DNA from 3 places in the Variovorax sp. SPNA7 genome. Region 3 is predicted to be linked to each of the others. Evidence: riboswitches for the same ligand, from Rfam matches in the RefSeq annotation. Region 3 holds a riboswitch; each other region holds the start of a gene.
The links. Region 3 has a riboswitch for glycine ahead of gcvT (glycine cleavage system aminomethyltransferase GcvT). Riboswitches for the same ligand answer to the same signal wherever they lie in the genome.
Positions count from the first base shown of each region.

Region 1: another riboswitch for glycine. It lies ahead of RZE77_RS06580 (ABC transporter substrate-binding protein); the one in region 3 lies ahead of gcvT (glycine cleavage system aminomethyltransferase GcvT).
Region 2: another riboswitch for glycine. It lies ahead of RZE77_RS03450 (D-amino acid dehydrogenase); the one in region 3 lies ahead of gcvT (glycine cleavage system aminomethyltransferase GcvT).

Region 1 covers NZ_CP138513.1:1,440,317-1,443,580, reverse strand. Annotated here, with positions in the region: gene RZE77_RS06585 (ABC transporter permease) at 1-173, opposite strand, end outside; gene RZE77_RS06580 (ABC transporter substrate-binding protein) at 195-1,784, opposite strand; glycine riboswitch at 1,955-2,086, opposite strand; gene RZE77_RS06575 (hypothetical protein) at 2,216-3,010, opposite strand; gene RZE77_RS06570 (NADPH-dependent FMN reductase) at 3,124-3,264, shown strand, end outside.
Region 2 covers NZ_CP138513.1:766,293-769,556, reverse strand. Annotated here, with positions in the region: gene rfbD (dTDP-4-dehydrorhamnose reductase) at 1-61, opposite strand, end outside; gene rfbB (dTDP-glucose 4,6-dehydratase) at 58-1,140, opposite strand; glycine riboswitch at 1,247-1,316, shown strand; glycine riboswitch at 1,368-1,474, shown strand; gene RZE77_RS03450 (D-amino acid dehydrogenase) at 1,565-2,866, shown strand; gene RZE77_RS03445 (FIST signal transduction protein) at 2,884-3,264, opposite strand, start outside.
Region 3 covers NZ_CP138513.1:3,692,522-3,695,785, reverse strand. Annotated here, with positions in the region: gene gcvP (aminomethyl-transferring glycine dehydrogenase) at 1-220, opposite strand, end outside; gene gcvH (glycine cleavage system protein GcvH) at 273-644, opposite strand; gene gcvT (glycine cleavage system aminomethyltransferase GcvT) at 692-1,870, opposite strand; glycine riboswitch at 1,916-2,028, opposite strand; glycine riboswitch at 2,041-2,131, opposite strand; gene RZE77_RS17325 (hypothetical protein) at 2,163-2,711, opposite strand; gene RZE77_RS17320 (TRAP transporter large permease) at 2,858-3,264, opposite strand, start outside.

The DNA of each region.
Region 1 (3,264 bases), 2.3 Mb from region 3:
TTCAGCCCAAGCTGGCCCCGCACCTTGGCGATGTTCTCGCTGGTGCCGCTGTCGCCCACGATGGCGGCGGCCGGATCGCCGGGCGCCAGCCGGAGCATCAGGAACACGATCAGCGCGACGATGACGAGCACCGGCACGGTCGACAGGATGCGGCGCGCAAGAAAGATCAGCATGGGTTTGGCGAACGAGCGCGCTCAGCTCTTCTTGATGTTCCAGAACACATTGACCGGCGAGCGCACCACGCCGCTCACCACGCCCTTGCGGTAGGCCGTGAGCGGCTTGTATTCGCCGATGGGTGCGTAGATGCCGGTGTCGTACACGCGTTGCTGGATGGCCGTGGCCAGGTCCTTGCGCTTCGGCTCGTCGGCCGTCGCCAGGAAGTCGGACTTCAGCTGCTCGAGCTTGTCATCGGTGGCCCAGCCGAACCAGCCCTTCTCGCCGTTGCCCGTGAGCGGCGCATAGAACATCGGGTTCATGTTGTCGGCAATGCCCCAGCCGGTGATGAAGAGGTTCCAGCCGCCCTTGTCGACGGGATCCTTCCGCGCGCGGCGCGTGACCAGCGTGGGCCAGTCCATCGACTGCATGTCGACGTTGAAGCCGGCCTGCTTCAGCAGCTGCGCCATCACCGGCGGAAACTTGTTGAGCAGCGCAAAGTCGGCCGGATACATGAGCACGACCGGCTTGCCGTCATAGCCCGCTTCCTTGAGCAGCGCCTTGGCTTTCTCGAACTGCGGCTTGCCGGTGAAGTAGCTGGTCTTGTCGCTGGAGAACGCCGTGCCGCACGGGTAGACCGAGGCGCAGCTGTTGTAGAGCTCCTTGTGCACCATCTGGGCGCGCATCAGCGCCTCCTGGTTGATGGCCATGATGGCGGCCTGCGCGATCTTCGGATTGTCGAAGGGCGGAATGACGTGGTTCAGGTGCAGCGCGAACGAGCCCTTCGGGATCGGGTTGTCGACCGTGATGGCAGCGTTGTTCTTGAGCGCCGTGTACTGCTCCGGCGGCAGCCATTCGATCATGTCGACCTCGCCGTTCGCGAGCGCATTGGCCTGTGTCTGCGCGTCCTTCAGGATGATCCATTCCATGCGGTCGACGTACACGTTCTTGCCGCCCGCGGTGCCTGAAGGCGCCTCGGTGCGCGGCACGTACCTGGTGTTCTTCAGGTAGACCACCTTCTCGCCGGGGCGGTACTCCTCCTTCTTGAAGATGTAGGGGCCCGAACCGGTGGCGTCGTCGATCTGCTTGTCGGACGGCGTGGCGGCCACGCGCGCCGGCATGATGAACGGCGGGTTCGACGAAGGCTTGCTCAGTGCATCGAGCACCATGCCGAAGCCGTCCTTGAACACCAGCCTGAAGCTGCTGGCGTCGACCGCCTCGGCCTTGTCGAGCGCGGCATACATCTTCTGGCCCAGCCCGTCGCGCTGGCCCCAGCGCTTGAGCGACGCCAGCACGTCTTCCGAAGTGACCGGCTTGCCGTCATGGAATTCGAGGCTCTTGCGCAGCGTGAAGGTCCACGTCCTGCCATCGGCGCTGGTGGTGTACTTGTCGACCATCTGCGGCTTGACCTTGCCCTGCTCGTCCACGCCGAAGAGCGTGTCGTACACGGCATAGCCGTGGTTGCGCGTGACGAAGGCGGTGGTCCAGATCGGGTCGAGGATCTTGAGGTCGGATTGCGGCACCAGGCGCAGCACCTTGGCCGCATCCTGCGCGAACGCGCTGGTGGTTGCGAATGCAGCGGCCAGCATGGCACCCGCGACAACGGCTTTCAGGTTTCTTTTCGACAGCATCTTCGGTTCTCCGGTTGAAAAAATCGTGAGGAACGGGACTTCGGATCAGGCGTGCCAGCGCGGCCGCCCCGGTGGAAGAAGAAGAGGAAAAATCGCGCGAGGCGCTCGAACAAGAGTCATGAAGAAGAAGGCTCCGGAAGCGCGCAAAGGCCACCCCGCGCATTGCGCGAGATGCCCCTGCTGTCCTTTGGCCTGAGAGATTCACCATGCACGCTCATCGCGCATGGCTTGCCCCTTCGGCGGCTGCCCTCGGAGGCCTTTTCTATTCAGGGCTCCGGGCAGCGCTCTCCAGCGTTGATCGAGATATCCAGTCTTGGGACCTGAGCGTTATGGGCTGTCGCCTTCGGTAATGCACTAACTCGAAGCATCGAGCCGGCATTTCTCCTGGATGCATTCTTCCAAGCAGAATGCGTGCCACTCGAACGCTTGCGCTACTGCGGCCCGCCGCAGAAGCTCGCCCTTTCGGTGGTCCTGGCGGTGAAGTGAAGGCGTGTGGTGGTGGTGTCGCTGGCGGGCGTGTTCTGCGGCCATTCGCTCTGCAGCCATGTGTACTGCCAGCTGTAGGCTTCGCCCGGGCTCGCAGCTTCGCCGTAGCTGATGCGAAGGCTGCCGCTGCTCTCGTCGTGGCAGTGCTTCGACTGCTTGTATTCCCTTTCGCTGAAGCAGGCGCGGACCATCTTCGAGCACGAAAAAGGAATGCCTTCGTACACGGCCCGGCTCGCGTCCTCGACCGGCACGAAGTCGGCCTTGCTGAACGAAGCGCCGCCGCCCGAGTACATCTCCGACACCGTCTGGAGCACGGCCGCGGCCCACCGCCCTTCGGCCAGCGGATAGAGCGCCGGCGCGAGGGAGATGCGCGAATCCGCCATGCCGGGAGTGGCCGCCTTCTTCATCAGTGCGGCCGCATAGCCGCTGAAGTCATGCAGGCGGTTCAGCTGCCACGTGCCGGCGGCGACGCGCTTGATGCGCGCCATGGCCAGCGGCTCGCTCGAGAACACCGCATAGTCGCCCGCTGCGGCGCCGCGCGGCCGGTACAGGCCCAGCGCCTGCGGATCGCAGGGCTGCGGCAGCAGCGCACACAAGCGCGCGCGCCAGTCCGCATCCAGCGATTCCGGTTTCTTCACCGCATCGAAGAGTTGTGCCGACGGCGCGGCGCCCGCATGCCCCGCAAGCAGCAGGACGAACATCGGCAAGGCGGCAGTGCGAAGAATGGGCAACGGGTTCATGGACCGGCATGGTAGCCAGCCCGCCCACAGGATGCTGCAACCAATTGCGGTGCGGGCGGGCCGATGTTGTAGCCTTCGCCCCACGGCCATCTTGGCCTCGAACGGAGCAAAAGATGGCTGACAGGATCCTGGTGTTCTATGGCTCGTACCGCTCGGACCGCATGGGCATTCGCCTGGCGGACTACCTGGTGGCGGGCCTCAACGCGCGAGGTGCCGAGGCCGAGTTGATCGACGCCAAGGCCGTCGGCCTGCCG
Region 2 (3,264 bases), 2.9 Mb from region 3:
CGAGGCTGCGCTGCAGCTCCCAGCCGACCTGGCCGCCCTTGCCCAGCAGCAGCAGCTTCATGCCGCAGCCTTGGCCGCGGGTGCGGCGTCGTATTGCTTCTCGACCCATTCGCGGTAGGCGCCGCTTTGCACGTTGCGCACCCATTCGGCGTTGGCCAGGTACCACTCGACGGTCTTGCGGATGCCGCTGTCGAAGGTTTCGGCGGGCTTCCAGCCGAGTTCGCGCTCGAGCTTGCGCGCATCGATGGCGTAGCGCCGGTCGTGGCCGGGGCGATCGGTGACGTAGCTGATCTGCGCCTTGTAGGGCTGGCCGTCGGCACGCGGGCGAAGTTCGTCGAGCAGGGCGCAGACGGTGTTGACGATCTCAATGTTGGGCTTCTCGTTCCAGCCGCCGACGTTGTAGGTCTCGCCGAGGCGGCCGGCTTCGAGCACGCGGCGGATGGCGCTGCAGTGGTCCTTCACGTAGAGCCAGTCGCGCACCTGCATGCCGTCGCCGTACACGGGCAGGGGCTTGCCGGCCAGGGCGTTGACGATCATCAGCGGGATGAGCTTCTCGGGGAAGTGGAAGGGCCCGTAGTTGTTGGAGCAGTTGGTGGTGACGACCGGCAGGCCGTAGGTGTGGTGCCAGGCGCGCACGAGGTGGTCGCTGGCGGCCTTGCTGGCCGAGTAGGGGCTGTTGGGCTCGTACTTGTGCTCTTCGGTGAAGGCGGGGTCGGTCTTGGAGAGGGAGCCGTAGACCTCGTCGGTGGACACGTGCAGGAAGCGGAAGGCGGCTTTCTGCTCGGCCGCCAGCGCGCTCCAGTGGCCGCGCACGGACTCGAGCAGGCGGAAGGTGCCCAGCACGTTGGTCTGCACGAAGTCCTCGGGGCCGTGGATGGAGCGGTCGACGTGCGATTCCGCGGCAAAGTTCACGATGGCGCGCGGCTTGTGCTCGGCCAAGAGGCGGTCAACCAGCGCGCTGTCGCCGATGTCGCCCTGCACGAAGAGGTGCCGCGGGTCGCCTTTGAGAGACGCGAGCGTCTCGAGGTTGCCGGCATAGGTCAGCTTGTCGAGGTTCACGACAGGCTCGTCGCTCTGCGCCAGCCAGTCGAGTACGAAGTTGGCGCCGATGAAGCCCGCGCCGCCGGTTACCAGGATCATGAGTCTCCCCGAAGTTTCGAATCAATGACAATTATCCCATTGGTCCGAATTGTCAAAATTCATGGTTGGCGGCTTTGCGGTCCCCGCCTACAATCGTTTCACTGCAGGAGAGTGAGTAGTACTTATTACTACTCCACCGAAGGCGCAAACTCCCATAAACGCTCAGGTCAGCCCACAGATTCCTTGAAGTTCTTTCAAAGAGTGTCGTGGCATGTACTGCATCAACTGACAAGCCGTCTGGAGAGCCATCACCTCGCGTGATGCACCGAAGGAGCAAACCCGTTGCAAGGTGCAACAGGTGAATCTCTCAGGTACCAAGGACAGGGGGAGCGGCAACTTGGACGGCGTTCGTCCGGTTGCTCGCTATTGAATCAGTAGCACACCAAGTCCGCCGTTCGAGTGCCAATCTTCAAAGGTACTTGAAATGCGTGTGATCGTTCTTGGCGCCGGCCTGCTCGGCGTGACTTCTGCTTACTATCTCCAGCAACTCGGCCACGAAGTGACCGTGATCGACCGGCAGGCCACGCCGGCCGCCGAAACAAGCTTTGCCAACGGCGGGCAGATCTCCGTCAGCCATGCCGAGCCCTGGGCCAATCCGAGCGCACCGCTCAAGGTGCTGCAATGGCTGGGCAAGGAAGACGCCCCGCTGCTGTTTCGCATCCGCGCCGACATGCGCCAGTGGCTCTGGGGCCTGCAGTTCCTGCGCGAATGCACGCCGGCGCGCACCCGGCACAACATCGAGCAGATCGTTCGCCTGGGCACCTACAGCCGCGAGGTGCTGCAGCAGCTGCGCGCCGACGCCGGCCTGCAATACGACCAGCGCACGCAGGGCATCCTGCACTTCTATACGACGCAGAAGGAGTTCGACGGCGCCCTCAAGCCCGCCGAGCAGATGCGCGCACTCGGCTGCGAACGCCAGGTGATCTCTGCCGACGAGGCCGTGAAGATCGAGCCCGCCCTCGCCCACATCCGCCCGAAGCTGGCGGGTGCCACCTACACGGCGGAGGACGAGTCCGGCGACGCGAATCTTTTTGCACGCGAGCTGGCGAAGCGCGCGGCCGCGGCCGGCGTGAAGTTCCTCATGAGCCACACGGTGACCGCGCTGCGCGAGGCCGGCGGCAGCATCGACCACGTCGAAGCCACCGACAGCGAAGGCCGCTTCCAGCGCATCCGCAGCGACGCCTTCGTGCTCGCGATGGGTTCGCTGAGCCCGATCGTTGCCGCGCCGCTGGGCATCCGGCTGCCGATCTATCCGGCCAAGGGCTATTCGGTGACGCTGCCGGTGAAGGACGCGTCCAGGGCGCACCAGGTCTCGCTGACCGACGACGAGTTCAAGCTCGTGTTCTCGCGCTACACCTCGGCTTCCGGCGACCGCCTGCGCATTGCCGGCACGGCCGAGCTCAACGGCTACGACCGCGACCTGAACCGCGTGCGCTGCGAGGCGATCGTGCGGCGCGTCGAGGAGCTCTTTCCGGGCGCCGGCGACACCACGCAGGCCCAGTTCTGGACCGGCCTGCGCCCCGCGACGCCAAGCAACGTGCCGCTGATCGGCAAGACGAAACTGCCGAACCTGTTCCTCAACACCGGCCATGGCACGCTCGGCTGGACGCACGCCTGCGGATCGGGCAAGTCGATTGCACGCATCGTGAGCGGACTCGCGCCCGAGGTCGACTTTGCGTTCACCGGCATGCCTGCGCCGGCGGCGCGCGTACTGCAGCCGGCCTGAATGCCAGAGGGCGAGGCTCAGTCCTTGCTGGTGAACACCGTCAGCACGCCGGTGTAGCCGTACAGGTGGTGGCGCGCGATCTCGCCCGCGGCAAAGAAGCCGACCAGCGGCACGTCGCCCAGCGCGTGCCGCACGATCTGCAGTTCGGCGCCCGGCGCGCCGAAGTGCGGCCCGCCGCGTCCCGAGCAGCTCACGTACACGGCGCCCGCGATGCGGCGCGCCGGATGCGGCGCCGCCTCGGCCTCCCCCGCTGCGACGGCGCGCGCGGTGGCCAGCGTCTGCTCCTCGGGCTCGAGCTCTTCGCGGATCTCGGCGCAGATGCGCATCAGGTCGGCGCGCGCGGCCTGCGCATTGCGGCGGCAGAAGGTCAGGCGCATGCCGGCCTCGGCCACATCGGC
Region 3 (3,264 bases):
CGGCCAGCGCATCGGCCTCCGTCGCGGGCGCCGGCAGCCGCATCGGCTTGGCGCGGCGGATGGCCGCGGGCACGATGCCGTCGATGAGTTCGGCACGCGTTTCCGAGCCGATCACCGGCAGCATGCGCGCCTCGTCCGCCGCATCGATGCCGATGTGGCGGGCGAGAAACTCTTCGGCGTTCTCCAGTTGTTGCAAAGAGGGAAGGGCGGGAATCGGCATGGCGGGTGAAGGCTCGGGAATGAGGAAAAAGGCGGCTTGCGAATTCGGCGGATCAGGACTCGGCAGCGAACTTGTCGTAGCTGGCGGCGTCGAGCAGCGCGTCGAGCTGCGCGGGTTCGCTGAGCTTGACCTTGAAGAACCAGCCGGCGGCCAACGGGTCGGTGTTGGCGAGCGAGGGATCGGCGCGCAGGGCTTCGTTCACTTCGGTGATCTCGCCCGACACGGGCATGAACACATCGGCCGCGGCCTTGACCGATTCGACGACACCGGCCACCTCGCCCTGGGCAAAGCTCTTGCCGACTTCGGGCAGGTCGACAAAGACCACGTCGCCGAGCGCGTCCTGCGCATGCACGGTGATGCCGACGGTGGCTGCGCTGCCTTCGGCCGAGACCCATTCGTGGTCCTTGGTGTACTTGATGCTCATGGTGGAAAACTCCTCGTGGAAAAAAATGATGATCGGGGGCGCAGCGCCTAGCCGCGGTAGTAGCGGGTGGGCACGAAAGGCAGCGTCGAGACTTCCATCGGCACCGGCTTGCCGCGCACGATGGCCTGCACGCGCGTGCCGGGCTCGGAAAACGCGGTGGCCACGTAGCCCATGGCGATCGGGCGGTCGGCCGTCGGGCCGAGCAGGCCGCTCGTGACAAAGCCGATGTCCTTGCCTTCGAAGGATTGCAGCATGGTGCCGTCGCGCACCGGAATGCGTTCCAGCGCCACAAGGCCGACGCGCTTGCGCTTCAGCGTGTCGTGGTCGGTGTGGCCCGCGGCGCCGGCCGTGGCGGCGGCGAGCTGGGCCAGCACCCTGGCCGCGCCCGGAAAGCCGCCTTCGCGCGCGCCGCCCGTGCGGCGCACCTTCTGGATCGCCCAGTTGAGCGAGGCTTCGATTGGCGTGGTGGTGGTGTCGATGTCGTTGCCGTAGAGGCACAGCCCGGCTTCCAGCCGCAGCGAATTGCGCGCGCCCAGGCCGATGGGCTTGACCTCGGGCTGGGCCAGCAGGAGGCGGGCGAGGGCGTCGGCATTCTGGCCGGCCACCGAGATCTCGAAGCCGTCTTCGCCGGTGTAGCCGCTGCGCGTGGCAAAGGCCGGAATGCCGCCGATCTGCACCGCGCCGCCGGTCATGAAGACGAAGCGCTCGATGCCGGGCGACAGCCGCGCCAGCACCACGGCCGCCTGCGGCCCCTGCAGCGCGAGCAGCGCGTGGTCGGGCATGGGCTGCACATCGCAGCGTGCGCCGATCTTCTGCTGGATGTGGGCGATGTCCGCCACCTTGCAGGCGCCGTTCACGATCACGAAGATCGAGCCGTGGCCCTCGTTGAAGAACATCAGGTCGTCGAGGATGCCGCCCTGGTCGTTCAGCAGCAGGCCGTAGCGCTGCTTGCCGGGCGCGAGGTCGATCACGTCGACCGGCATCAGGGTTTCAAAGGCGGCCGCGGCGTCCGGGCAGACCAGGCGCAGCTGGCCCATGTGCGAGATGTCGAACAGACCGGCCGCGTCGCGCGTGTGCCTGTGCTCGGCCATGAGGCCGGCGGGGTATTGCACCGGCATCGAATAGCCCGCAAACGGCACCATGCGGGCGCCGAGCTCCACGTGCAGGTCGTACAGCGGGGTCTTCAGGAGTTGTTCGGCGGAAGAGGAGTCGGAGGAAGCAGCCACGGGGCACTCCAAAGGGGCAGACGAATTCCATGGCGCGAGCCATGGGCCACCCCTGCTGTCCGCTTTACCTGAGAGATTCGCCCCACGATCGGGGTTTGCTCCTTCGGTGGGCCGGTGCATGGTTTGGGATGCAGCGGCCTCTCTCCAGCAAGGAAGCGCCGGCATGCGCCAGCGCTGTGTCAGTCCTTTTGCCTGAGCGTTCGGGAAACCCCTGCGCCTTCGGCGGCCCCGGCTGGCGGGGCTCTCTCCTGACCATAGGAGTGTAGTGGATCGCGGCCGCCCGGTCTGCGGCTCAGTGCACGGTCTCGGCCGGCGGCAGCAGCCGGTCGATGCGCTCGCGCAGCGATTCGGCCCGCTCGGCGCCGGCGGCTTTCTCGACCTCGGTGAGCATCAGTGCGGCAATGGTCAGCATGGCGCCGCGGTCGCGCGCCTCGCGCAGGGCGTCGCGCATCTGCAGCGCGAACTTGGGGTCGCGGCGCACGAACATGCGCTCGCAGATGTCGAACAGGAACATGCGCGTGGTGGCCAGGGAGCGCTTGCCGTCGAAGTTGTCGGCCGAGGTGGCGAGCCGGATCGGGTCGGCCGCGGGTACCGGGGCGGGCGGCTGCGCCACGGCTTGCGCCGCCGTGGCAGCAAGCGCCTGCGCGTCCTGCAGATAGCCTTGGCGCATCAGCGCCTGGATCGCCTGCTCGGCTTCGGTGCGGCTGGCGAAAAGCGGGCTGAAATCGGTCAGCGAACGCCGGCCGTCGGCCATCAGCAGCAAGGCGCGCTCGCGCTGGCTCAGCGTGCGCTCGCGGCCTTGGAGTTCGTCGCGTGCCTTGTCGGTCTTGGTGGGAAACATGGCGCCACAGCTTTGGGGATCGAGGGCTGAAGCATCGTTGCAAGCGGTGACATCTTCATGAAACGTTTGCCTTACAGGGAAACCGCCGCACAAAAAAAAGCAGCCTGCGAACAGGCTGCCGTTTCTTCTTTTTCGCCTTGTTTCCGCTATTTGGCGTACGCCAGGTCGCGCAGCGCGAGCGATATCCACGGCACGTAGGTGATCACCATCAGGCAGGCCAGGATCACGAGCACGAAGGGCACCAGGTATTTCACGATCCGGTCGAGCGAGATGCGCGCCACCGTGCAGGCCGCGAACAGGTTCACGCCGAAAGGCGGGGTGATCATGCCGAGCGCCAGGTTCACCACCATGATCAGCCCGAAGTGCACCGGGTCGATGCCGAAGTGCACCGCCACCGGCGCAAGGATGGGCGCGAGCACGATGATGGCCGCGCTGGTCTCGATGAACATGCCGATGACGAACAGCGCCGCGTTCACGCCCAGCAGGAACATCGCGGGCGACTTCAGCACTTCCTGCAGCCAGTGGCCGATGGCGTCGGGCACCCCTGCACGCG